Linked DNA regions of Methylomagnum ishizawai. The protein of the gene in region 1 interacts with the protein of each later gene in a pairwise test. Links are inferred from orthologs where the notes say so. Each region holds a gene or a part of one and is shown on either strand. Other genes may lie near its edges. The genes, in order: K5658_RS20665 and hypB.

Region 1 (3,141 bases):
CTTGACCGCGAAGCGCACGGCCCTGAGCATCCGCACCGGGTCTTCGCGGTAGCGTTGTTCGGGGTCGTCGCCGATCAAGCGCAGGATGGCGGCCTTGTGGTCGTCCATGCCGCCGACATAATCGACCACCGAGAAATCCTCGATGTTGTAATACAGGGCGTTGACGGTGAAATCGCGGCGGAAGGCGTCGTCCTCGATGTTGCCGTAGGCGTTGTCGCGGAGGATGCGGCCATTGGCGTGGACATGGGCGCCTTGGGAATCCTCGCCGCTCCTGCTGCGGAAGGTCGCCACCTCGACGATCTCGTCGCCGAAATAGACATGGGCCAGCCGGAACCTACGCCCCACCAAGCGGCAATTGCGGAACACCTCGCGCACTTCCTCGGGCCGGGCGTCGGTCACCACGTCGAAATCCTTGGGTTCGCGCCCCAGCAGCAAGTCGCGCACGCAACCGCCCACCAGATAGGCTTGATAGCCGGATTGGCGCAAACGGCCCAAGACCTTGAGCGCGTTGTCGCTGATATGGCTGCGCGAGATGATATGCTCGGGACGCGGATAGACCCTGGGCCAGGTCGGCGCCACGGGCTGGGGTTCCGGCTCGGGTCGCGGCGGTGGCGGGGGGCTGAACAGCTTTTTGACGAAGTCGATGATTGCCAGAGGAGTAACGCGCTGGTGGGAACGGCAGGAAGGGGGCATATTACCCTAGCCCGCCGACCCGCTCAACGCATCTTTGGAACCAACGGTGGCCGCCCCCCCGGATAATCCCGGCCCAGGGGAGGCGCCAAGCCTGGACAGACCGCCTCATCTTGGGAGGATAGCGCCATGATCGAAAACGGGTTCGAGTCGATCAACCATTTCCTGCACACCCATCCGCATTGGATCGCGTATTTGGGCCTCTTATTGCGCCTGAAATGCGGGTTGCTCACCGTGCTGATGGGTTATTTCCTCTATCGGGTCTATACCGAACCCGCCCCGGCCCCGCCCCGGCGCGAATCCCGGTCCGATACCCATTTCCTGGCCTGAAAACCGCTTCCCGTCACGGGAAAACGCTGTTTAGCCGGGGGAAAACCCGTTATGATGAAATTTTAACTTTCAAATCAAGGAATTTCCCATGCGGATCGCGACCCAAAAGGTGGTGCATATCCACTACACCCTGACCAACGACGAGGGCGAAGTCCTCGATTCCTCCCGCGACCACGGCCCCTTGGCCTATCTGCATGGCGCGGGGAACATCATTCCGGGCCTGGAAGACGCCCTGACCGACCGTGTGGTCGGCGACACCTTCAAGATCACCATCGCGCCCGAGAATGCCTATGGCCTCCGCGACGACGACCTGGTGCAATCGGTGCCGAAGAGCGCGTTCCAGGGCGTCGATGAAATCCTGCCGGGGATGCAGTTCCAGGCCCAATCCCCGGAAGGACTGCAACTCCTGACCGTCCTCGGCGTGGACGAGGACGAGGTCATCCTGGATGGCAACCATCCCATGGCCGGCATCGCCCTCACCTTCGATGTGGAAGTCACCGACATCCGCGACGCCACCGCCGAAGAACTCGACCATGGCCATGTCCATGGTGCCGGTGGCCATCACCACTGAGCCCGCCCGCATGGACGGCCCCCGGGCCGTCCGCCGCCGCCCTAGCCGTCGAGATGCGCCCACATATCGTGTTCGTCGGCCTCCTCGATCACCACCTCGACGAATTCGCCGACCTTGAGCTGGGTCGCGCCATCGATGAACACCTGCCCATCGATTTCCGGCGCGTCGGCCCGGCTGCGGGCGACCGCGCCTTCTTCCACCACCTCGTCGATCAACACGGTTTCCCGGCCCCCGACCCTTTGCTGTAGGCGCTCGGCGCTGATGCGCTCCTGCACTTCCATGAAGCGGGCCAGCCGGTCCTGCTTGACCGCTTCCGGCACCGGGTCGGGCAAGGTGTTGGCGGCGGCCCCCTCCACCGGCGAATAGGCGAAGCCGCCCACCCGGTCGAGTTGGGCTTCCTCCAGGAAATCCAGCAATTCCTCGAATTCCTCCTCGGTCTCGCCGGGAAAGCCGACGATGAAAGTGCTACGCAAGCTCAGGTCCGGGCACAGGCCGCGCCAGCGCTCGATCCGCATCAGCACATCTTCCGCCGCCGCCGGGCGTTTCATCAGCCTGAGGATACGCGGGTTGGCGTGCTGGAACGGGATATCCAGATAGGGCAGGATTTTCCCCTCGGCCATCAGCGGAATCACCTCGTCCACATGCGGGTAAGGGTAGACATAATGCAGCCGCACCCACACGCCCAATCCACCCAGCGCCTGGGCGAGATCGTGGAAGCGGGTCTTGAGCGGCTTGCCGCCCCAGAAGTCGGTGCGGTATTTCAGATCGACGCCATAGGCGCTGGTGTCCTGCGACACCACCAGCAATTCCTTCACCCCGGCGGCGACCAGGCGTTCGGCCTCGCCCATCACCTCGCCGATGGGGCGGCTGGCCAGATCGCCGCGCAATGACGGGATGATGCAGAACGAGCAGCGGTGGTTGCAGCCTTCGGAAATCTTGAGATAGGCGTAATGGCGCGGGGTGAGCTTGATGCCCTCCGGCGGCACCAGATCGACGAAGGGAGGGTGCGGCGGCGGCAGATGCTCATGCACGGTCCCGACCACGGCCTCGTAGGCATGGGCTCCGGTGATGCCGAGGACTTGCGGATGGCGGGCGCGGATTTCGTCGGCCCGCTCGCCCAGGCAGCCGGTGACGATGACCTTGCCGTTCTCGGCCAGGGCTTCGCCGATGGCGTCCAAGGATTCCTCGACGGCGGCGTCGATGAAACCGCAGGTATTGACCACCACCAGGTCGGCGTCTTGATAGGTGGGCGAAAGCTCGTAGCCCTCGGCGCGGAGCTGGGTGAGGATGCGTTCGCTATCGACCAGGGCTTTGGGGCAACCGAGGCTGACGAATCCGATGCGGGGTGTTTTCATGGGCGTGGGATACGGAGGGAAAAGGGCGGCTATTCTAGCCCGCCGCCCGGACGGAACGCAGTGCAATCCGGGGCTATCCGCCCTGGGGCGGGTTTCCAAGCCCCGCTTGGGAACCCGTGCCGAAGACAGCCCCGACGCCGAACGGATCAGAAATATTTCTTCAAGTCCATCCCGCCATACAGCGGGGCGACCTGT
Region 2 (3,124 bases), 4.4 Mb from region 1 along the record:
TTTCCTGCGGCTCCGCGACGAGCGCAGCGCCCAATCGCGCTTGGAGGATATCCTCGGCAGCGAAACCCGCACCGCCATCGCCAAGCACGAATTGATCGAGGTGGTCCGCATCGACAAGGACCGCCAGCCGCGCCAGGATGAAAGCGTGGCGGCGGCGCTGGCCGAGATCGGCGGCATCGGAGCCTTGCGGCCCATCCATGTCGGGCGCTTGCAAATCGAGAAAGGCATCTTCGACGCCGCCGCGCCCAAACTGGCGGAATTCGGCATCGAACTGCTGGATATCCGGCTCAAGCGCATCAATTACAATCCGCAAGTGTTGGAGCGGATTTACCAGCGCATGATCAGCGAGCGCCTACAAATCGCCCAGCGTTTCCGCTCGGAAGGCGAGGGCGAGGCCGCCCGCATCTCGGGCCGCAAGGAACGCGATATCAACGAAATCGAATCCACCGCCTACAAGCGGGTGCAGGAAATCCGCGGCGAGGCCGACGGCAAGGCCACCGAAATCTACGCCCGCGCCTATACCCAAAGGCCGGAGGCGGCGGAGTTCTACCAGTTCCTCAAGAGCATGGAGACCTACCGCAAGGTGATCGGCGGCGGTTCGACCCTGGTGCTGTCCACCGACAGCGAATTGTTCGGCTGGCTCAAGCGGGGGGTGGTCAAGGGCAAACCCTGAGCGCCCCGTCCCGGCCATCCCCGTGTAAACTGTGGGCTTATTCCCCCGCGAGTCCCGCCATGCACGAACTCTCCCTGGCCCAAAGCCTGATCGAACTGATGGAAGACGAAGCCCGGCGCGGCGGTTTCAGCCGCGTCCGCAAAGCCTGGCTGGAAATCGGCGCGTTGGCCGGGGTGGAGGAAACCGCCCTGCGCTTCGGTTTCGAAGCGGCGGCGCTCGCGACCTGCGCCGAGGGGGCGGAACTGGAAATCCTGACCCCGCCGGGCGAGGCGTGGTGCTTCGATTGCGGACGCGGCGTCGTCCTCCAGGCTTTGCCGGACGGCTGCCCGCATTGCGCGGGCCACCGCCTGCAAGTGACCGGGGGCACCCAATTCAAGCTGAAAGAACTGGAGGTTATCTAGACCATGTGTACCGTCTGCGGCTGCGGCGAGCCGGATCAACCCGCCCACGACCCTTCCCATCCGCATGAACACGGCCATGCGCACGATCATGGACATTCCCATAGCCATGATCACGCCCATCCCCACGACCATCACCACGCCGGGGCAGGCCATCATCATTACGGCCAAGGCCCGGCGGGCGTGACCCTGGCCGGCTTCAGCCAGGACCGCATCGTCCGCATCGAGCGCGACGTGCTGGGCAAGAACGATGGCTATGCCCGCAAAAACCGGGCTTGGTTCGAGCAACACGGCATCCTGGCCTTGAACCTGGTGTCCGGTCCCGGTTCCGGCAAAACCACCCTGCTGGAACGCACCCTCACGGATTTGCGCGGAGACCTGGCCCTGGCGGTGATCGAAGGCGACCAGCAAACCACCAACGACGCCGAGCGCATCCGTGCCACCGGGGTGAAAGCCTTGCAGATCAACACCGGCAAGGGCTGCCATCTCGACGCCCATCAGGTCGGGCACGCCCTGGACGAACTGGCCCCCGCCGACCACAGCCTGCTGTTCATCGAGAACGTGGGCAATCTGGTGTGCCCCGCGCTGTTCGACCTGGGCGAGGCGGGCAAGGTGGTGATGCTGTCGGTGACGGAAGGCGAGGACAAGCCGATCAAATACCCGGACATGTTCCACCGGGCGGCGCTGATCGTCCTGAACAAGATCGACCTGTTGCCCTATGTGAAGTTCGACGTGGAGCGCTGTCTGGACTATGTGCGGCAGGTGAACCGGGAAGCGCCGATCCTCAGGGTATCCGCGACCACGGGCGAAGGCATGGAACACTGGTACGGTTGGATCAAGGAACAGCGGCGGGCCTTGCTCGAAACCCGAGCCGCCCAGCTGGAAAGCGCCTTGTCGGCTTTGCGCGCCCAGTTGTGATGGAAACCGGGGCGGCGGTTCCCGCGCCGCCCCGTCCCGATCAGCCCAGTTCCCGCCGCGCCAGTTCCACCCATTCCCGGTTCAGCCGGTAGCTGTGTTGGCTGCCGCCCTTGGCATCCTTGACCACTTCCTCGAACAGGGCGCGGGCTTCGTCGGCCCGGCCCGTTTGTTTCAGTAGCTTGCCATAGCGGCATTTGATCTCCGCCGACGGGGCTTTCGCCAATAGGGCGGCGTACTCCTCCAGGGCGGGTTCCGTGGCGCCGACTTCCTCCAACACCCTGGCATACAGCAGCCGCGCCTCGGCGTTGTCGTAGCCGGGATTGGCTTCCCGTAATTGCTCCAGGATTTCCCGCGCCCGCCCGAAGCGCCCGGCCCCGCATAAGGCCCGGCCCAGACCCAGCAGCAACTCGGGATCGTCCCGGTACAGGCCGGTCAACGCGGCTTCGTACAAGGGAACGGCGGCATCGAACTGGCCGCGCTTCAGGTATTCCTGGGCCAGGGCCACACGGTTGCCCACGGTGTCGGAGCGTTCCAGGGCTTCCTGGAGTTGGCGCAATTCCTTGCCGGGGTCCAGGGCTTTGCGTAGCACCTTGCCGCCTTGCTGGGCGGCGCGGCTCTGGCTGGCTTCGGGGATCAGCACCATCACGATATAGAGCAAACAACCGATCAAGGGCACGAACACGATCAAAAAAACCCAGAACAAGGGATAGCCGCGCTTCATGGCGTGGACGGCGAAACCGATCTGGATCGCTAACATCAGGATTCCGGTGATTTCCATGGGGATTCTTGGGGTTTTAACGATGGGGGTTATTGCGATGCGCCGCCGTTGGGGAATTCCCCCGCGACCGGGCCGGACGGATACCCGCGACGCCGATGTAGACAAAAAGGCCGTCCGGCTTATCCCTGTCACCTCGGCCCGGGCGGTCCGGGCGGCTGTCACGGTGGACAGGGTTTTTAAGTATTTTCCACGAGTTGGTTGAGGGACACACGTAATTTATAATCGTCCGTTCCTCCCGCAATCCACGACCATCACCGCTTTTTACGACAGGACGCACCGTGAGCAATAACTACTTCTTCACCTCCGAATCCGTTTCCGAAGGCCACCCGGACAAGGTCTCCGACCAAATCTCCGACG

The links.
Region 2: the proteins of K5658_RS20665 (region 1) and hypB interact in binary tests that used the Escherichia coli proteins (3 or more experiments, as listed by UniProt). The link is inferred for Methylomagnum ishizawai from one-to-one orthologs.

What each region holds. Positions count from the first base shown.
Region 1 is NZ_AP019783.1:4,573,426-4,576,566, reverse strand. What follows is about bases 29-2,849. They hold K5658_RS20665 (FKBP-type peptidyl-prolyl cis-trans isomerase), read left to right. Parts: upstream 29-1,108; coding sequence 1,109-1,591; downstream 1,592-2,849. Other genes in these bases: rimO (30S ribosomal protein S12 methylthiotransferase RimO), read right to left, coding at 1,633-2,849; K5658_RS20670 (hypothetical protein), read left to right, coding at 820-1,020; pcnB (polynucleotide adenylyltransferase PcnB), read right to left, coding at 29-693. In the rest of the region: more of pcnB, read right to left, coding at 1-28; more of rimO, read right to left, coding at 2,850-2,946; protein-methionine-sulfoxide reductase catalytic subunit MsrP, read right to left, coding at 3,093-3,141. UniProt on the Escherichia coli protein: Folding helper with both chaperone and peptidyl-prolyl cis-trans isomerase (PPIase) activities. Chaperone activity prevents aggregation of unfolded or partially folded proteins and promotes their correct folding.
Region 2 is NZ_AP019783.1:170,824-173,947, forward strand. Bases 230-3,033 are described here. They hold hypB (hydrogenase nickel incorporation protein HypB), read left to right. Parts: upstream 230-1,077; coding sequence 1,078-1,989; downstream 1,990-3,033. Other genes in these bases: hflC (protease modulator HflC), read left to right, coding at 230-673; hypA (hydrogenase maturation nickel metallochaperone HypA), read left to right, coding at 733-1,074; K5658_RS00760 (tetratricopeptide repeat protein), read right to left, coding at 2,030-2,767. Also shown: more of hflC, read left to right, coding at 1-229; metK (methionine adenosyltransferase), read left to right, coding at 3,046-3,124. UniProt on the Escherichia coli protein: Involved in the maturation of [NiFe] hydrogenases. Required for nickel insertion into the metal center of the hydrogenase. Exhibits a low intrinsic GTPase activity, which is essential for nickel insertion.